Regions from separate parts of the Peribacillus sp. YIM B13481 genome, predicted to be linked through region 2. Evidence: predicted binding sites of a transcription regulator. Region 2 holds the regulator's gene; the other holds the start of a gene.
The links. Region 2 encodes NrdR, which represses ribonucleotide reductase genes. Its sites were predicted from a motif close to AACACNATATATNGTGTT; they were not measured.

Region 1 (10,783 bases), on a different contig from region 2:
GTCATCGGATCAATTCCATAGTTAGATAAATCATCAGGCAGTACCACCAATTTCCCATGTGTAATGTCAGAGGTTATGATACGGAGAGATTTCGGCCGAACATCCTTAAAGGTGACTACATTCCTTTCGGCAAGTTTAGCGGCAATCCATGCTTCCAAAGCGTCACCTTTATAAAGGCCCAGTTTCCAGTATAAAAGGAGCCACTTGGCAAGCGGGATAGGCAAAAGACCACGCCTTTTATCCAGCATGCCGATTAAATCTATATCAAGAAAAAGCTGTTCCATTTCTTTTCCTGTGTACCCAGCGGCTACGAAAGCTGCAATTATGGAACCTGCACTTGTACCGGCTGTCCTATGGAATACAAATCCTCGCTCCTCTAATTCCTGCAGGGCACCCACTAAACCGTAGCCTTTTATCCCACCTCCGGAAAAAACGCCGTCAATAATCATAGCTGCCCTCCCCTAATCCGGTCTTTACATTTCTAAGCAGGATTAGAGCGATTTATGACAGTTTTATATGGAAAATGCCTTCATCAGGTAAAATACTGAATTTCCGCTTTAGGGAAAAATTCCGCTATATACCCACGAATGGTCGTTTCCAGTTCTGCGGCTTCTTCGGTTTGGTAAACATATTTGCCAATTCCATATCGGCCCCATTTATATTTGCGCTTCGTTTCGTCCAGTTCCAATTTTGTTTTCGGATAGTTTTTTTGAATTACTTTTTTAGCAGGGCCCGTAAATCGATGCTGGATTAGTTCAAAAGTCAAGTCAGGGATATCCACCCCTTTTAACGCCTCACTTAACCGTTCGAATAATTCATGGTAGCCCTCCTTCCATGCTTCATGACGATATATTGGAGCTACGATAAAACCTAAGGGATACCCGGCACCTGCCACTTTACGTGCCGCTTCCATTCTTTCCTCGAAACTCGAAGTTCCGGGCTCGAAATTCTTTATTACGTAACGTGAATTTATACTGAACCGAAATCTCGTTTTTCCATTATGTTCAGCATCCAACAGGTGGTCGACATGATGAAATTTAGTTACGAACCTTAAAACCCCATATTCACTTTTTCCAAAATACTCTATAGCCCTTTTTAACGAATGTGTCAAATGATCAATTCCAACGATATCTGACGTACAGGCCGCCTCAAAACGAGTAATATCAGGCTTTCTCTCATTGATATATTTTTCAGCTGCCTCAAAAATCTCCTCGAGATTCACATATGTCCTAATGTATGGCTTTGTTCCGAGTGTCGTCTGTAAATAACAATAATGACAATGCCCCATACATCCGGTAGCAAGAGGGATGGCATATTCAGCAGATGGCTTTGAAGAATCGAATTTCAATGTTTTTCTGATGCCCACCACAAGCGTCGACTTGGCGACACGATATTTTTGCTGATCATTTTCTCCAGGAAGATCCCTAATTTGGTTATGTGATGTTGTCTCACGGATTTCAATATTCAAATCCTCGAATTTCTTTTTCAATTCCCGGCCAAGCGGGTATTCCAATGCCCTAGGCTCGATATATACTAACTGTGGCATAAATGGTTTCATTTCGTTCTCCATTCTTTTAAGGATTTGTTCATACTTTCAATCGAACTAGACAATCTTATTAATAAGGATAGTTTTTCTTTATTCTGTTATCCTCATGATTGTTTTTAATTGGAAATCCAAATGAAGGAGATGCAAAATGGCTAATAAACGAGAATTCTTGACAAACGGGATGGGGAAACAAACGATTACCGTCCAAACAGATAATAAATATCCTAATCCTAGGAATATCCCTGGAGACTCGGTCGATGAATTTTCGGTATTGAAGGATGGAAACCAATACCTGGCCGAAAAGGAAATAGGCCAACAAAATGAAAATGGTTGAATGAACTTAAAAGAGAAAGCCGGATTCGGCTTTCTCTTTTAATAAGTTTAAAATCTACTCGCCCGATCTATTTAAAAAAAAGCCGTTAAGATTAGCTTTTCAGCACACTTAACGACTTCCCTTCTAATAGCTTATAGCCCACATTTTAATTGTGCTCCGCAATTCGTGCAAGTATTACATCCGCCCATTTCCTGGACTTCGCCTTTACGGCAGACCGGGCAAGTATTGCCCACTTCCGACCCAATCGTAACATTCGTCGAACGCAGTTCATTTATCGTATCGACCAATACGACTTTTTTCTTTACTTCCACATCTGTCAATTCGTCCATTTCAAGCTGCTCGTCCATTTGGTTTTCTTCCGCTTTGAGCGTGAGAACCTGACTGTCACGGCTGCCATCCACATATACTGTACCGCCTTTTGCTCCGCCTTTATATAGACGTTCATATACTTTTTCAACTTGTTCGACAGTATATCCTTTTGGAGCATTGACCGTTTTACTGATCGAGCTGTCAATCCAGCGTTGAATGATACATTGAACATCTGCATGGGCTTCAGGAGCTAATTCCATAGCGGAAATGAACCATTTTGGAAGCTCTTCTGGATCAGCTTCTGGATGACGGTCCAAGTATTCCTGAACAATATCAGCCTTAACTTCAATGAATTTGCCAAGACGGCCACTGCGGAAATACGTGAAGGAAAAATATGGTTCAAGACCTGTTGATACCCCAACCATCGTTCCTGTGCTTCCTGTAGGAGCCACTGTCAATAAATGAGAGTTACGGATGCCATATGCAGCAACGCTTTCCCTGATATCTTCCGGCATTTTTTCCATAAATCCAGTTTGTGTGAAACGTGTTCTAAGCTCATCGGTTTCTTTATCCGTTGATCCGATCAGGAACGGGAAACTGCCTTTTTCTTTAGCAAGTTCCACGGATGCCTTATAAGCTGTAGTCGCAATCGTTTCAAACACCTTGTCAACCAGAATATTTCCTTCTTCAGATCCGTATTCCGTTTCACAGTAGATCAACAGGTCATGCAGACCCATTACACCAAGTCCAACCCGTCGCTCGCCCAGTGCCTGTTTTTTGTTTTCATCCAAGAAATAAGGAGTTGCGTCAATGACATTGTCCTGCATACGCACACCGACTTCGACGGTCTGCTTAAGTTTCTCGAAATTAACGGTTTTGCTATCTTTATCAGCCATTTCAGCCAAATTGACAGCAGCAAGGTTACATACTGAATATGGGGCCAATGGCTGTTCGCCACATGGGTTCGTAGCTACGACCTGTTGACCGTAGGCTTTGGCGTTTGTCATTTCATTAGCATTATCGATAAAGAAAATACCTGGTTCTGCAGAGTATGTTGCACAAATGTTTATTAAGTTCCAAAGTTCTTTAGCCCGGATTTTACGGTAAACACGGACTTTGTGCCCCATTTCCTCCCATTTACGAACATCACCGACTTTATGCCATTCTTGATTATAAGTAGCCATTTCTTCGGCATCATAGCTTTCAACATCAGGAAAACGCAATTCGTATTCCGCATCTTGTTCTGCCGCTTCCATAAATTCCTTTGTCAAGCATATCGAGATGTTGGCGCCCGTAAGAAATTCAGAATTATGGACACTGTACGTTCCGCCTGTACGGATCTTTTCCTCTGCATCCCTAATGATTTTTTCGCTAAATCCACCTAGACCGGGAATTTCCTTATAGTTGATGATTCCTTGATACATAGCCGTTTCCTGTTCGGTGTGCGGCGTGAATTTCAATTTATCCGTTGCATATTTCTTGATTGCTTCATCTTTAGTGTTTTCCACTAGGTATCGAAGGATCCTTGGATTTTGCATTTTAGAAATGATGAATTCTGCAATATCCGGATGCCAATCAGCCAGCATGATCATTTGTGCACCGCGTCTGCTACCGCCCTGTTCAACAAGATGCGTCAATTTCGCGATATCATCAAGCCATGATACTGAACCAGAGGATTTTCCATTAACCCCTTTGGCCAAAGTGTTTCTTGGACGCAGTGTCGATCCGTTCGTACCCACTCCGCCTCCGCGGCTCATGATTTCCATCACTTGTTTCCTATGTTCTGAAATCCCCTCACGTGAATCCGGTACGAATGGCATCACATAGCAGTTGAAATAAGTAACATCCGTATTGGAACCCGCACCATATAATACGCGTCCTGCCGGAACAAAATTAAGGTTCTTTAGTTCTTCATAGAATTTATTGAACCATTCCGTTCTTTTTTCTTCCGTGGTTTCCACTGAAGCCAAGCCCGTTGCATTACGTTTCGCAATTTGTTCATAGTATATTTCAAGCGGCTTTTCGATAATATCCAGCGGACGGTTTACAATCCCCGTCTCCACTTCTTCCGGATTATCCAATACGCCACGGAATTCTTCATCCACCAATACTTTGGCTTTTTTCGTTTCCCAATCTATTTCAACGATGTAACCGAGACCCCTTGCCGGGAATTTCGGATCTTCCTTAATCGTCAACACTACGAAATCGCCTGCCGAGAGTGTGATTTTTTCAGTATCCTTAAAAGAATAGCGGTCAAGCATGACTAGACGGGACACGCCCTTATGCGCCATTTTCATATCAGCAGTTACAGGGTGAACCTGGGGAAATAAAGAAATATCCTTATTCAACCTTTCTAGATCAACCTTTAAAGCTTCTTTTATTACAACCGACATAATTCCCTCTCCTTTATATGTTTCAAGATCCGTTCTTGCTGCCGCAAATCTATATGTAGCCTTACATGTCCGTTTCGCTTAACAAGTACCCTAAATTTATCATAGCGAAACCCAAAAATCAACATATAGTGTCGCATTAAATATTTCAACTACTATATATTGTGTTTGTTTTGAATAACATTTAATTTTGTCAAACGATAAATCAATTAATATAGTTAGCAAAAGGGAGGAAAATGTCGATTTATAATAATTTTTCATCAGATTTCAATTAATTTGGACCTTGCTTTTTCCCCATGCCTTTTAGGGCTTATCCCTGCAAGGAATAGCTTATTTGGTCAAACAAATCTGAAAAAACTTTTTTATTATCCACTTTAATTATCCTGCTTTTTCTATCTCATGAAATTCCATTCATCGCTTTCATATTTGCTTTCTGCAATGGCCTTCACTTCCTGCAATTGCTTTTCAGTTAGGACGTATGGCTCTAACTCGATCGAAAGTCCTTCGGCAAAACCTTTTTCAAAAGCTTCTTTCGCTTCAGGGATGGTAACCTTTCTTCCGGCAATGTCATTTATGGCCACAGCTTTATTTTTTAAGCTTTTTTGCATTCTCTCCTTAACCCTGTCATTTGAGAATTTAAATACGCTAAAGAGCTTATCATCATCAAGTTCAAGCAAAATGGAACCGTGCTGAAGGATGACGCCCTTTTGCCTGGTTTGAGCGCTGCCAGCGACCTTCCTGCCCTCGACGACCAGTTCATACCAGCTTGGAGCATCAAAGCAGACGGAAGACCTGGGCGTTTTTAAAGCTGCTTTTTCCTGATCGGTTCTAGGCACGGCAAAATAAGCATCCAATCCCAGATTCCTGAACCCCATTAATATTCCTTCAGAAATGACACGATATGCTTCAGTAACGGTAGTTGGCATCCCCGGATAGGATTCTGGAACGATTACACTATAAGTCAATTCATGCTCGTGCAGTACCGCTCGTCCTCCTGTTGGTCTGCGAACAAAACCAAGGCCCTGCCTTTTGACCTCTTCCATATCGATTTCCGCTTCTGCCTTTTGAAAATAACCAATCGACAATGTCGCTGGGTCCCAACCGTAAAAGCGTATGATTGGCGGAATTTCCCCTTTGCTTTGCCAGTTTAGCAGTACTTCGTCCAGCGCCATATTAAACGCCGGTGAACAATATCCAGAATCTATAAAACCCCATTTTTCTTTAGTCATCCTTACCCCTCGTTTCAATAGACTGTTTTTCAATACCCCACAAAAAACTCACATGTAGTAGTTTAACAGACTTTAACACTCTAAAAAAGAAAGTGCTATCAAGTCGATGAAGAATTTGATGAAAATTCTTTTTGATTATTGGGTAAAGCAATTATATAATAAAGATTGTCTGTATTCGTTAAGGTAGAAGGGAGTTTTTATGTTTGGAAATATTATATACACTGCTCATCATCTTAGGAGTGGTTATTGCGTATTCACTTTTTAATTGGTACCGCCAGCGTAAAATCGTTAAAACATTAACACAGGACGAATTTATCGCTAACTACAGAAAAGTGCAGCTAATCGATGTGCGGGAACCGAATGATTTCGATAATGGTCATATCTTAGGCGCAAGAAACATCCCTATGACGCAAATGAAAACCCGCTTGGTCGAAATTAGGCCGGACAAGCCTGTATATTTGTACGCTCAAAGCGAAATCATCAGCGGAAGAGCTGCAGCCATGCTATACAAAAAGGGCTACAGGGAACTTTTTCACTTAAAGGGCGGTTTCAAGATGTGGACCGGGAAAATCAAAGCAAAGAAATAAGACCCCATCTCCGCATGGGCTCTTTTAAATTAAAAAGCCTTCATATGCATCATGCGGGCTCTAGGAAAATGAAAGTTAACTGTTCGACTTTAATGAATTCTTACATAAACATGAAAAATCCCCGCCGGCAGGCAGGGATTTTTTTCGTGTAAGCTATCAGTCTATGCTTGATAACGCAGAATAGGTTTTCTTGCAGCAAGAGTTTCATCAAGCCGCTTAATAACGGTTGTATGCGGAGCTTCCTGAACGATTTCCGGGGTTTCTTCCGCTTCCTTGGCAATCTGGATCATTGCATCGATGAATGCATCCAGCGTTTCTTTTGACTCGGTTTCAGTCGGTTCTATCATCATTCCTTCTTCCACGTTCAACGGGAAGTAAATGGTTGGAGGATGATACCCGAAATCCAGCAATCTTTTTGCTATATCGAGGGTCCTTACCCCTAATTTCTTTTGCCTGCGTCCGCTTAATACGAATTCATGCTTACAATGACGATTATATGGTAAGTCAAAAAATGGTTCCAACCTACGCATCATATAATTGGCATTGATGACCGCATTCTCTGTGACGGCTTTAAGGCCATCAGGACCCATTGAACGAATGTACGTATAAGCTCTAACATTTATCCCGAAGTTCCCATAGTATGGTTTTACCCTGCCAATGGATTGCGGGCGATCATAATCAAGAACGAATTGCTCATCTTGTTTAACAACAAGCGGTTTAGGCAAGTAGGGAATCAAATCCGACTTTACCCCTACAGGGCCGGAACCCGGACCGCCGCCGCCATGCGGACCTGTGAATGTTTTATGGAGATTTAAGTGAACCACATCAAAGCCCATATCACCCGGGCGTGCTTTTGATAGGACTGCATTCAGATTGGCTCCGTCATAGTAAAGCTTTCCACCGGCATCATGGACAAGTTGTGCCATTTCCAAAATGTTCTCTTCAAACAATCCCAATGTATTGGGGTTCGTCAGCATCAAGGCCGCCGTATCCGGTCCGACAACACGCTTTAAATCTTCAAGGTCGACTAACCCATTTTCATCGGACTTCACTGTAATCGTTTCAAGTCCGGCAACAGTTGCAGATGCAGGATTCGTACCGTGTGCAGAATCAGGTACGATCACTTTCGTCCGTTCTGTATCGCCATTCGCTTCGTGAAAAGCGCGAATCATCATCAACCCTGTCCATTCACCGTGTGCACCTGCTGCAGGTTGTAATGTCACTAGATCCATCCCTGTGATTTCCGTTAAATGTTCCTGCAAATCAAATAATAGTTCCAAGGCTCCCTGGACTGTAGTCGGGTCTTGATATGGATGGATATGGGCGAAACCGTTATAGCGTGCCACATTTTCATTTATTTTCGGATTATATTTCATCGTGCATGAACCCAGCGGATAAAAACCCGAATCCACCCCATGATTCCGTTTGGAAAGTGCTGTATAGTGACGCATGATATCCAGTTCGGACACCTCAGGAAGCTCTGCCTCTACTTCACGGATGTAGTCGGCAGGAAGAATTTCTTCGAGCGGAATAGTTGCAACATCCATTTCTGGCAGACTGTACCCGATTCGACCGGAAGTGCTGATTTCAAAAATGAGTGATTGATCTTGATTATTCATGTTGATCCCCCAATTCCTGCGCAAGTGCATCGATTTCTTCTTTTGTTCTAAGTTCCGTTACCGCAACCAGCATATGGTCTTTCAGCTCAGGATAAACCGTCCCTAAATCGAAGCCGCCAATCATCCCTTTTTCAAAAAGGTTTTTATTGATTTCTGAAAACGAAGCAGGCAGTTTAATGACAAATTCATTAAACGAAGGACCGTCGAACATCACTTCTATCCCTTTTGCCTTTATAGCTTTTTTCGCATAGTGCGCTTTTTGAATATTTTGCACGGCCATTTCTTTGACACCCTTTTTCCCAAGCGCCGTCATTGCAACAGAAGCTGCCAAGGCATTCAACGCTTGATTGGAACAAATGTTGGATGTGGCCTTATCACGGCGAATGTGCTGCTCACGAGCTTGAAGTGTCAACACAAACCCCCTTTTTCCATTTTCATCCACCGTTTGACCGACGAGCCGGCCCGGAACTTTCCGAACAAGTTTATTAGTAACGGCAAAATATCCACAATGAGGTCCCCCAAATGCCGCTGGAATGCCGAATGGCTGAGCATCTCCCGTTACGATATCTGCACCGAGTGAACCTGGGGGTGTCAAAGCCCCCAGTGCAAGCGGATTACTGGAAACGATAAACATGGACTTGACGCCATGAATGATTTCTTCCATTTCTTTCAATGGCTCTATCCGGCCAAAAAAATTCGGATATTGCACAATCACTCCTGCAATGTCATCATTCATTAATTCCTTTAAAGCAGCCATGTCCGTCACACCGTCTTTATAAGGAATTTCAATCACTTCCACGCGTTGCCCTTTGGCATATGTCTTCACAACTTCTCTTGATTCAGGATGAACTGCTCCTGAAATGAGAATCTTCTTGCGCCGTGTCTGACCTGAAGCAAGCATGGCCGCCTCAGCCAGCGAAGTCCCGCCGTCATACATGGAGGAGTTAGCTACATCCATACCCGTCAATTCACAAATCATCGTTTGATATTCAAAGATGGCTTGCAGCTCACCCTGTGAAATTTCGGGCTGATAGGGAGTATAAGCCGTATAAAATTCAGAACGGGAAAGAACGTGATCGACGATGACCGGTGCATAATGGTCATAGACACCCGCACCAAGGAAGGAAGCATAATTTTTAAGATCCGCATTCTTGGCAGCAAGCCTTGATAATTCTTTCATTAATGCAGGTTCCGATTTAGCAGGCTTGATATCGTATTCTCCTTGAAAGCGAACACTTTCAGGGATATCATTGAAAAGTTCTTCAACAGCAGGTACCCCTATAACTTCCAGCATTTCTTGTTTATCTTGCTCTGTCATGGGTAAATAACGATGTTTCATCTAATGACCATTCCCCTCTATTTACGTGGTTTTTTATAAAAAGGTGTTTGTATTATAACGGCTTTCAAACGTTTGGAACGGATTTCCACTTCAATTTCCGCATCCAGCACCGAATATTCCTTATCGATAAGTACCAATCCTACGTTTTTCTTCAACGTTGGTGATTGGGTACCAGTCGTGACCTCCCCAATGACTTTGTCCCCGCTGTAGACCTTATACCCATGACGAGGAATGCCACGGTCAATCATTTCAATTCCCACAAGCTTCCGGGGTGCCCCTTTCTCCTTTTGTTCAGCAAGAACGGCTTTCCCGAAAAAATCGGCTTCCTTATCCACTTTTACCGCAAAACCAATCCCGGCTTCTATTGGAGTAATGTCCGCTGAAAGCTCCTGCCCATACAGCGGCAGTTTCGCTTCAAAACGCAGGGTATCACGAGCACCTAAACCAATCGGCTGTATCCCTTCTTCCTTTCCGGCATCCATTATCGCCTTCCAAAGGGCAGGGCCGTTTTCACTGTCGCTATATATTTCAAAACCATCTTCACCAGTATATCCAGTACGGGATACCAACGTGGAGATACCATTTATCATGACATTCTCCTTGAACTTGAAAAATCCAATTTCACTTAAGGCAGTATTTTCTGAAAGTTTTTGCAATATCTTCTCTGCAGATGGTCCTTGAAGTGCTAGCTGTATATAGTCACTCGATACATTCGTAATTTGGGCATCTTCCGTTAGATTAGCTTGCAGCCAATCGAAATCTTTTTCTGTATTCGCTGCATTGACCACGAGCAGATAGTCGTCTTCCGCCCTTTTATAAACGATGAGATCATCAACCGTCCCGCCGTTTTCATAACACATGGCCGAATATTGGGCACCGCCCGTTTGCAGCTTTGATATATCATTAGTCAGCATCTTCTGTAAAAAGGAAAGGCTCCCAGGACCCTTAACATCAACTTCCCCCATATGCGATACATCGAACAGACCCGCTTTTGTACGTACGGCTTCATGTTCGTCCTTTATACCCGAAAATTGGACAGGAAGTTCCCAGCCGCCAAAATCAATCGTTTTCCCTCCGTATTCACGATAAACCTCAAATAGTGGTGTTCTTTTTAAATTGGTCAAAAAATGACCCCCCTCAGATTTTTTAAAATTAAATTGGCTTCATTATCAAAGCTTTTTGTCCTTACGCATCAGATATTCTGATTCATGATGTGAAAAAAGCACAAAAAAGGACAGAGAAAGCCCGTTTGAGCTTTTTCTCTGTCCTGAAACCTGAAAGTTTACCTATATAATAGGTTTTCCCCTTTGGTGGCCGTCCCAAACGGGCGGCGCTCTCCAGAGTTGCGTCCAATAAGAGTTCTTTTGCCTGAGAGATTCACTGCTAAGTTTGCTCCTTCGGCGCTACATCCGTAGTCTCTCCCCTTATCT
Region 2 (10,783 bases):
AGTAAGCGACGAAACGTTCCATTGTGGAAACGACCCCGCGGTGGATTACAACCGGACGGTGCTGCTTGCCGTCTTCACCGACATAATTAAGATCAAAACGTTCAGGGAGCAAGAAGTCAAGCTGAACAGTGGAAAGCGTTTCATCTTTCCCTAAGGCAGTACGAACCTGGACATCAAGCTTAGGACCGTAGAATGCCGCTTCACCTTCCGCTTCAAAATAATCAAGACCAAGTTCATCCATAGCACCTTTTAACATGCTTTGTGCTTTTTCCCACATGGAATCATCATCGAAATATTTTTCTGTATCCTGCGGATCGCGATATGACAGACGGAATGAATAATCCTTGATATCGAAATCTTTATATACTTCCTGAACCAGGTTCACAACACGCTTGAACTCTTCTTTGATTTGATCTGGACGGACGAATATGTGCGCGTCATTCAATGTCATCCCACGTACACGTTGAAGGCCGGAAAGGGCACCTGACATTTCATAGCGGTGCATCAAACCAAGCTCGGCAATCCGGATTGGCAGTTCGCGGTAGCTGTGGATACTGTTTTTATATACCATCATGTGATGCGGACAGTTCATCGGACGCAGGACAAGCTGTTCGTTTTCCATTTCCATGACAGGGAACATGCCGTCCTGGTAATGATCCCAGTGTCCAGAAGTTTTATAAAGGTCCACGCTTCCCATTACAGGTGTGTAGACATGGTCGTAACCAAGGCGTTCTTCCTTATCCACGATATACCTTTCGATTGTCCGGCGGATGGTCGCGCCTTTTGGCAACCACATCGGCAATCCTTGTCCCACTTTTTGTGAGCTCATGAACAAGTTCAATTCTTTACCGATTTTACGGTGGTCACGTTCCTTCGCTTCTTCGAGGAAACGCAGGTGTTCGGCTAAATCTTCTTTTTTATAGAAAGCCGTTCCGTAAATGCGCTGAAGCATTTTGTTTTTGCTATCGCCTCTCCAGTATGCACCAGCGATGCTCAATAGCTTAAATTCTTTGATTTTTCCAGTTGATGGAACGTGAATTCCACGGCAAAGGTCAAAGAATTCCCCTTGCTCATAGAGCGTTACTTGCTGATCGGCTGGAATCGCATCGATCAACTCCAGTTTATACTCGTCGCCTATTTCTTTAAAACGGGAAATGGCCTCATCACGACTCACTTCGATGCGGGAAATTTCCAAGTTTTCGTTGACGATTTTCTTCATTTCTTTTTCAATCAATGGAAGGTCTTCAGGAGTCAATGATTCCTCCAGATCCATATCGTAGTAAAAACCGCCCTCAATGACTGGCCCTACACCGAATTTGGCATTTTTGTACAAACGTTTGATCGCTTGTGCCATCAAGTGTGCTGTACTGTGACGCAATATTTCAAGAGCATCCGCTGCGTCCTGTGTTACGATTTCGATTGTGCCGTCTTGTTCAATCGGGCGTTTCAAATCATATAATTCACCATTGAATTTTCCAGCAATGGATTTTTTCCTTAAACCAGGACTGATGGATGCAGCGATTTCTTCAGTTGTTGTGCCTTTAGCAAACTCCTTGACAGCTCCGTCAGGAAAAGATATTTTCAGTAATTCAGACATTCCGTTTCACTCCTTCTTATTGTTCAAACAAATTAAGGGTTTTTGATTCCATTACAACACAAAAAGCCCGCCCCTGTATAAAACAGGGACGAGCTTAGTAATAAATATCATTAACCCGCGGTTCCACCCTCGTTCCATCTTGCTTTTCACGGCAAAACGGCACTTGTAACTTGGTAACGGCAGCTTCCCGTCAGCTCATATTCGCAAAATGCCTGCTTTCCGAGCCGAAGTTTAAAGGTGGTAAGTGTTCCATGCGAATAGGAAGCTTACAGCCTGTTGGCTCCCCTCTCTGATAATCGGCGACTAGAATACCCTTGTCCTCATCATAACTTTTAGTTTTTTAATAGTATGTAGGAAATTATAATTTGTTATACAGTGAAAATCAAGGTTAATTTTCTTTTTACGAAGAAAGATTATTCAAATGCATTTGAAAAGGACGAAAGCGGCAGGACGGTCGCCCGTTCTTCGAAAATCCTTGAAATGGTCTGAATCAGCCCTTCTTCCTTGTCATCGGTATAGATGCACAAGTTTTCAGGAGCAATCGATAAAAGCGGGGCAAGTATCACCGTATCGAGAAAAAGTGAACTTTTGGCAAGAAGCCTCCTGTCGATCATACTATTGATTTTTGGACGGTCGAGTTTGCTGAATTTCTGATCATAGAAATGAAAACCATCCCGGTTGACCAAGTGAAGCTTTCTTAATTTCGACTCCTGCCCATGAAGGCAATCACGGAGAGTGGCAATGAAATTTTGATAGTCCTGTTCTAGCTTATATTCATCAATCGCCTTGACGACATACTTTTCCAAAGTTTGCTGAAATGATTTTAAACGGAAGGTCGTAAAAGAATCGAATGAAAAAGATACCTTTCCAGCCAAGATGCTTTGAAGTCCTTCCTCAATCAATCGTTTCTCCGTACTGAATGCTTCCTCTTGATTCCTGGCTCTTTCCACCTCGATGATTGATGATGCAATTTCAATGATGGCTTCAATTTCTTCCCGTTCCCTATAAAAAAATTTACCGACTATTATTTGCTCCAGAACAGGAAGCGTCTTTTCTTCCAATAAAAAAGAATGAAATGCATCACGAAGCAGAATTAGCCACTTATCACCTGAAGACTCCGTCATATCCACATGCATGCCTTGTTGCGGAAGAAATCGAATGTATGCTTGAAATTCTGCCCCCAGTGGATGGACAGAAACGAAATCCAGTAATTTCAATGCCTCTGAATCGTTTTGAAACGAAATTTGCACTACGACATCCCCCCTTCCCCCTTGCTTCTTTTTTCATGTATATGGGGATGGGGACGTGTTTAGAAGTGGGATGGACCTTGTAAGAAGAAAAAAGTGACCTCCATTAAGAGACCACTTTTCTTCATCTTCTCCGATTCACGCCATCAAGCTTGACCGGCTCCGCTAAATATTGAATTCTTTCCAGTACCCTGGCCGCCTTCACTTCTTCCTTTTCACCACGCTGTGAAAAGGTCAGGTGATTCTCCAGGCCATTCATGTCAAAATTCGAAGTGAAAAACGTCGGAAGGTTTTCCAGCATTCTAAATTGCAAAATCGGGCCAAAAACCTCATCGCGTCCCCAGCTTGTCATGGACTCCGCTCCAATATCATCCAGCATGAGGATCGGTGCCGTTTTCACCATCTCAATTTTTTCATTGACCGTATTGTCACCTATCGAACCCTTAAGTTCCCTCAAGTAGTCAGGTACATAGACAATAAGGGAGGAAATTTGCCTTTCTGCAAGTTCATTGGCAATCGCACCTAATAAATACGTTTTCCCAACACCGAATTTACCATATATATATAAGCCTTTTTGCCTTTTGCCTGGTTCATACTCCATAATGAACGACATCGCTTTACTTAAAACACCTAAGCGTTTGTTTTGATCATCCGTTTGAGTGAAGTCATCAATGGTCGCCTTTAAAATATCCTTCGGCACGTAAAGGCTGCGGATCAATTTTTCACGTTTCCGCTTTTCATCCTCTGCCAATTTCCGCGGGCAGATTTCATAATGCAGATTCAGGGCCTTCCCTTGAACGACCAATTTGGGATAATACCCCTGCATCATATTGATGCAGCCGTCCAAGCTTGGACATTTATCGCACTTATTGCTTTGTGAAGTGAACTCATAAAGCTTCCCCAAGTTTTTTTCGATCATGTCTTCCGTGACCGTCGAACTGTTGGCATTCAAAAATAACCGCACCTGTTCATCTTCAAAAATCTCCTGTTTCAGCTTTTCATAACGCTGTTGAAATTGGTTTGTATTGGCCAATTTATTCAGGGATCTATTAATCTTTTCCATCGTTCATTTCACCTCCTGCTTTCCACTGCTTCCATTTTTCCTGAAGCTCACGTTTCTGGGCATTCAATTCGGGCTGATCCGCATTCTGCTCTTGCTGTGCTTCTTCTTTTTTCTCAAGCCACTCAGGAACCACTTCTTCCCGTATCGTCTTTTTCCGGCCGCCCTTCGCAGCATTCCTGCTCCCTTGAGCCCAGTCCTGATATTTCCGGTGTTCATTTTTAGCTAGTTCCATCGCCTCGAGGACGGTGGAGACCTTCAGCCGTGCCCAATGGCCTGCCAATTTTTCCACATAGCCCTTCGTGAACTTCATATCCGTTTTGAGCATGACATATTCAATCAAGACATTGACGACACCAGGATTCAGCTTTTGGTTGATCATCACGCCCTCCACCACTTTCAAATCACCGCTTGATGGCTCTGCGCCGCCGGACAATTGCATTAGCCGCTCCCGTGGGGATATCGTCTCCAAATGCCGGATTAGCTCTTGTTCCTGTGTTTTCGGTTCTTCTTTTTGGGTCCGTTCACGAATCGGCTGCACCCGATTGACCAGGGAAGGCATGTCTGCCTGCCGTTCGATCTGATACCAGTCCCTTGCCGCCTTCCTGAGCATTTCCTCATCGATCTCATCATCCAATGAAACGGCATCCATTACTAGTTTTTGCATTTCAAGCGGATCAATGCCATATAAAAAAGCAAGTTTGGCAATCGTACTTTTAATTTTCGGAGTAAAGGCCTTTTTCGGTACGATCGAAGATTTCATCCCGGCTAATAAAAGTTCAAAATCGAATAAGTTGTCAAATCCCGAAGGCTCGACGCCATCCGTCCGGTCGATATATTGCTGATCAGGAATGGGGTTCCATTCGTTTTTTGCTTCATCCGTTACATATAAAGAGTCCAAATGATCTGATGAGAATACCTCCGCAAAAGATTTAGTCACACCTTCATATTGATCCGTTAAGATATGATCATCACAAAAGAATCTCTTTAACCGGTTGAATTGTGCTTTACCGATCTTTTTGTATAAATAGATATTCAGCATTCCATCCGTGAAGAACTGTTGGGGGGAAAGCGGCGGATTTATCTCATAGATAAATTCCTTTGTCTCATTTTTCGATTTCTTATATACATTCAACAAACCGATTCCCTCAAGTAAAAGCCGGGCTTCGTAAATATCACCTAACTTAAGGCCGATTGTATTCATTAATTGATAATGTGAGGAGGTTTCCGACCATAGCCTGTTTTCCTCCAGCTCACTCCATAACGTCATATATAGGCTAATACAGATAGGTCCAATAAGAGGTTGATAAAGTCGGGTAAGTATTTTCCGATCATAATCATGAAGCAGCCCCGCAGATGAGACCAAATATGGATCAGCTGGGAGCAATTCTTGCCAATGCATTGACATCTCCATTCAAACCTTTCAAAAGATGTAGTGAAAAAAGAGCCAAAGTAAATCTTCAGCTCTACTTTCTTTCTTTATTTATTAAATCTTTCAATTCATCGATAAAGACATTGATATCTTTAAATTGTCGATAGACGGATGCGAATCTAACATAGGCAACCTCATCGACTTCTGCCAGCTTGTCCATCACCATTTCGCCGACACTGTCGCTTTTCACTTCCGATATGCCCTGGTTGCGTAGTTCTTTTTCTACATAACTGGTAATTTGCTCTAGTTCTTTCAAGGGAACCGGACGTTTTTCGCAAGCCCTGATTAAGCCACGCAGGATTTTATCACGACTGAACTCTTCCCGTGTACCGCCTTTTTTCACTACAATGAGCGGTGTTTCCTCCACCTTTTCAAATGTCGTGAATCGAAAACCACATGCCTCACATTCACGGCGTCGTCGAATCGATTTACTTTCATCGACTGGCCTGGAATCGAGCACTCTTGTTCCGTTATATTGACATGATGGGCATTTCATCATTATCAGCTCCGTATTTTATGTAGGACTCCCCTATCTAAATGTTCCCCAAGGAATTACTTTTCTATCTTAATCTTATATTAAAAGGAACGGCCAGTACAAGTAAAAAGTGTAACTTCCAGCAGCAGGCACTTTATATCACGCACTAGAAGCACCGTTATCAAAGTCTTTGTGCTCTGGGATACGTACCCTTATAAATTGAAGCAAGATCGGATTCATTGCATTAAAAAAGAGATGCACCCATGGCATCTCTGTGTATACGTGTTTTTTATAGGGCACTTATATTGGCTTTTTTCATTTGTACAGGACCTAATCCACGTGGTAATTCTATGTTCTCGCGTGTTTGCGCATTCAAAGCTTCTGCAATATAATCTGCCGCAATATTCGGATCCAAGTTACCGCATGTATAGACATCAATGCTGGCATAGCCGTGTTCAGGAAAACTGTGAATCGTTAAGTGTGATTCAGAAATGATGACAACCCCACTAACTCCTTGTGGAGCAAACTTGTGAAAGGCAACTTCTCGTACCTCTGCACCTGATTTTAAAGCAGCATCAACAAAAATCTTTTCAATCAAATCGATATTGTTCAGTTTCTCAAAGTCACAACCCCAAAGTTCAGAAATGACATGTCTACCCATAGTTTCCATAGTGTAAGCAGTTTCCATATTAAGCTTCCCCCTTACCATGATTAAAAAATAAGTCTGATAACTACCACGGGGGAAAGTTAGTCCAAAGAGGTCCTAACCCTTTAAGTAGCCATCATGCAAACCGCTTTTGAAGAAGTTCACGATTCATAGTATATATGGTTTAAATTTTTTTTGCAACTCCAAATTGAATTTTTGGATAGATAAACTTTTTATGTAATAAAGATATGGGGGAGGTCCCAATGTGGGGCAAATTCTGTTTTCGTGTGTTTATTCAGCGCCATAAGGCAGCCAGAAATTGATGATCAATGAATTAAAAATAGTCTGCTAAAAAAATTTAGCAGATAGACAAACTCGATAATAATTGAGTTTGTCTACTGTTTTTTATGTTTTTAATATTTGGCCGTTTATTGGAACGTGGGGCACTCGCTTTCCGCGGGCGGTCCGCCATTGCGCCTGTGGGGTCTCCCTTTGACGCGCTTTTCCCGAAAGGAGCCTCGAACACCCGCTCCAATCAACTTTGTTTCAAGATAGAATCCTTTTACCTATAGTCTATTTAAGGCAGAGAACAAGGGGATTAAGGACAGTTCAACTAATCCTGAAGAGTAGCTACTATGTGAAAGATGAACGAACAAAACAAGTTTGCCTATTCGTTTCATGCAGCATCGAACTTCAATGCATTTTTGTTGGGGACGATACGCATGATCGTCATATCTTAGAGCCTCTGGTTGAACCAGTGAATTCCAGAAAGTTGGAAAACCAGGAGAGTTTCCGCAGATGCAAAGGAAAAGCATGGTATGCGCTGGGTCACTATTCTCTCTAACTGCTTCAAATCCAATAAAAAATCAAAAAGGTTTCGGAATGTGACCATTCCGAAACCTTTTTGTCTACAAACTGGGCCCGCTAAAAAATTTAGCAGGCTCGATTTTTTCATTATTTTACTGATAATTCAACTTCGGAGGTTTTTTTCAACTCGGATGCAACTAATTTTACAAGGTCCACTACCCGGTTGGAGTAACCCCACTCATTATCATACCAAGCCAGGACTTTAACTTTCCTGTCACCAATCATCATCGTTGTCAAACCATCGATGATGGCAGAGTGAGGATTAGTTTTGAAATCACTGGAAACCAAAGGTTCCATCGTGAATTCCATGATTCCTTTAAGTTCATTTTCTGAAGCGTCGATGAACGCTTGATTCACTTCATCAATCGTGACATCACAGTTTAAATCCACAACAAGGTCGACTAGGGACACGTTAGGTGTCGGTACGCGTATCGCCATTCCGTGAAGCTTGCCTTTTAATTGAGGCAACACCAAAGAGATCGCTTTTGCAGCTCCTGTGGTCGTAGGAATGATGCTTTCCGCAGCGGCACGAGCACGTCTTAAGTCTTTGTGCGGGTTGTCGATATTATTTTGATCATTTGTATAAGAATGTATCGTTGTCATTAAACCATTGTTAATGCCGAATTTCTCATCAAGCACTTTTGCAACCGGTCCAAGACAGTTAGTTGTACAAGATGCATTGGATATGACAAAATGCTTGTCAATTTCCAGAACTTCCTGATTGACGCCCATGACAATGGTAACGTCTTCATTTTTACCTGGTGCTGATAAAATCACCCTTTTTGCCCCTGCCTCTAAATGAAGAGCCGCTTTAGAACGATCATTGAATTTTCCAGTAGCTTCAATTACAATATCTATGTTCATCTCTTTCCAAGGCAATAGCTTTGGATCGCGGTTATTTATCAATTGTACTCGGCGGCCATTCACTACAAGTGAATCATCTTCCGCTATAATGATACCGTCGAATTTACCATGTATCGTATCATACTTTAGTAAGTGTGCTAAAGTTTCAGCAGGATAGCTTGCATTAATGGCAACAATGTCCAAACCCTCATCTAATATGGCCTTTCGGAAAACCATTCTTCCAATTCTCCCAAATCCGTTAATTGCTATTCTTGAATTCATTGTTCGGACCCTCCTGAAAATATTAATGTTATACTTATTACCTCTCACATGTAATTAGTATAACATAATTAGATTGAAATGTGCTAATAAAAATGCGGATTGTTTTATTTTTTCAACACAAAAGGAAGAAACCCGAAGATTTCTTCCTTTTATCACAACTATATGACATGCCATTCGATAAGCAGGGCCTTCACCTGCTTCTTCGTTTCCTTAATGTCCCCATTATTATCGATGACGGCATCCGCTAAAGCCTTTTTATCAGCCAAGGGCATCTGAGAATGGATCCTGGCAAGCGCATCCTTCTCAGATAGACCATTCCTGTTCATTAAACGTTCCAATTGAACTTGTTCATCGACATATATCAAAAGCGTCTTTTCCACCATGAATGTCAGCTTACTTTCAAATAAGAGCGGAATATCCATGAATACCGTTTCTTCCCCTGCAGCGAGTGCCTCTTCCGTTTTGAGGCGCATCCAATTCCTGACGGCAGGGTGAACGATGCCATTCAATAGCAATCTCTTTTCCTGATCATGGAATATTATCGACCCCAGCTTTACGCGATCTATATTCCCATCCGCCAATAAGATATCTTCTCCAAACGCCTCCACAACTTGATGATAGGCGTCTTCACCTGGCTCAACGACAGCACGGGAAGCCAGATCTGCATCTACAATCGTGAATCCGAGTTCCTGTAAATAGAGGCTGACACTGCTTTTCCCGCTGGCGATGCCTCCAGTGATTCCGATGATTTGTCCCATATGCTCCCCCTTTTAAACCATGTATCATAACTTGAATAAGCCGATTATAATTAATAGTACACCTGGAAGAAAGGTTAAATGCTGGACAACTTTATTATTCGAAAGCAATTTCCCGCTTTGCAGTCCGCTCCAAATGAAAATTGAACTCATAACAGCGATGCATACTGCGAGGATAATCGGTGAAATCCCGATCATGGCTGCTCCGACTCCAGCCCCGAACGCATCCAGTGAAAGTGCAAACCCCAAGACAAGCGCTTCAACACCCGTAATCGTACCTGATTTATCAAAATCGGCATTCAATGGTTTTTGTAAAATATTAATGGCTACCCCAAGTGATTTAATTTCAAAATTAAAGATGATCTTTTCATGATATCTATCATCTTTCAAATCTTTGTCAGGCCTAAAGTATTGGTATACCATCCAGGCACCAAGAAAGATGAGGATGATGCCCCCGGTTTTTTCAGCCGCCCCGATAGATATGAGCTGACTGATGAATTGACCGATGACCATCGCTATGCCTAAACTCAAAGCAGAACAAAATGAAATGACCGCTATTGACTTTAAGGGGATTTTCATCTTCCGCATACCAAAAGTCAAACCTACGCCAAATCCGTCAATACTAACTGCAAAAGCAAGAAAAATAATTTGTAGCCACATCGGAATATTACTCCTTCCCTTCTCGTTGCTACCCTAGTATATGGTAGGAGCCCATCCGATGTGTTTTTAAAAAACATTAGTTAAATAAGCGGCTGGCACAACGGGCAAATATGTGTGCCGCGTCCTGCAACAACCAGCTTTTCAAGTGGCGTGCCGCATGTTTTGCATTCCTCACCCTTTCGTCCATAGACATTCAGTTCCAACTGAAACATGCCGATTTGCCCTTGAGAGTTGAGGTATGAACGAATCGTACTCCCACCCTTTTCCACCGCTTCACCCAATGTTGCAATGATTTCCGCATGCAACTTTTTGATTTCCTGCAAGGATAGTGAAGAAGCTATTCTCTCCGGATGGATACCGGAACGGAATAATGACTCGTCCACATATATATTCCCAATTCCAACGACAACCGTTTGATCAAGGAGAACCGGCTTGATTTTCCTGTTGGTTTTGGCCAATTTCGCACTTAGCCCCTCGACAGTAAATTCTTCAGATAACGGTTCAGGTCCTAAATGCAGCAGCGGCAACCGCTCAAACTCTTCTCCTTTGGCAAACAGGTGCATCGTTCCGAATTTCCGGACATCCCTGTACCGAAGCTCACTGCCATCCGTGAAAGTGAAGATCACATGTGTATGCTTATCGTATGGCTCTTCTTTTGGATGCACCCCGTATTTCCCCTCCATCCTTAAATGCGAAACCATCGAATAATCATCCAAGGTGAAAATGAGGAACTTGCCCCGACGACCTATACTCTGAATCGTTTGCCCTCTTAAAGCATCCTGAAACTGTTCGACAGGCTCAGGCGCTTTAATGATCTTTGGCCAAAAGACGGACACTTCCTTGATCTCTTTTCCAAGTACGAGCTGCTCTAACGTTCTTTTGACTGTTTCCACTTCTGGAAGTTCTGGCATTACAATCA

Region 1: the regulator NrdR is predicted to act here: its motif matches at 4,731-4,748, upstream of ACFX4X_RS03840 (vitamin B12-dependent ribonucleotide reductase).

The regions. Positions count from the first base shown of each region.
Region 1 covers NZ_JBHZPE010000003.1:154,904-165,686, reverse strand. The annotation lists gene ACFX4X_RS03855 (patatin-like phospholipase family protein) at 1-449, opposite strand, end outside; gene splB (spore photoproduct lyase) at 533-1,558, opposite strand; gene ACFX4X_RS03845 (hypothetical protein) at 1,695-1,880, shown strand; gene ACFX4X_RS03840 (vitamin B12-dependent ribonucleotide reductase) at 2,012-4,582, opposite strand; gene ACFX4X_RS03835 (lipoate--protein ligase family protein) at 4,972-5,808, opposite strand; gene ACFX4X_RS03830 (rhodanese-like domain-containing protein) at 6,012-6,395, shown strand; gene gcvPB (aminomethyl-transferring glycine dehydrogenase subunit GcvPB) at 6,557-8,014, opposite strand; gene gcvPA (aminomethyl-transferring glycine dehydrogenase subunit GcvPA) at 8,007-9,353, opposite strand; gene gcvT (glycine cleavage system aminomethyltransferase GcvT) at 9,371-10,477, opposite strand; glycine riboswitch at 10,614-10,696, opposite strand; glycine riboswitch at 10,700-10,783, opposite strand, start outside.
Region 2 covers NZ_JBHZPE010000002.1:167,269-178,051, forward strand. The annotation lists gene thrS (threonine--tRNA ligase) at 1-1,597, opposite strand, end outside; gene ytxC (sporulation protein YtxC) at 2,011-2,847, opposite strand; gene dnaI (primosomal protein DnaI) at 2,969-3,907, opposite strand; gene ACFX4X_RS02325 (replication initiation and membrane attachment family protein) at 3,894-5,306, opposite strand; gene nrdR (transcriptional regulator NrdR) at 5,371-5,832, opposite strand; gene speD (adenosylmethionine decarboxylase) at 6,101-6,481, opposite strand; partial or broken gene ACFX4X_RS02340 (IS5/IS1182 family transposase) at 7,016-7,217, shown strand; gene ACFX4X_RS02345 (glyceraldehyde-3-phosphate dehydrogenase) at 7,412-8,449, opposite strand; gene coaE (dephospho-CoA kinase) at 8,608-9,207, opposite strand; gene ytaF (sporulation membrane protein YtaF) at 9,232-9,864, opposite strand; gene mutM (DNA-formamidopyrimidine glycosylase) at 9,945-10,775, opposite strand.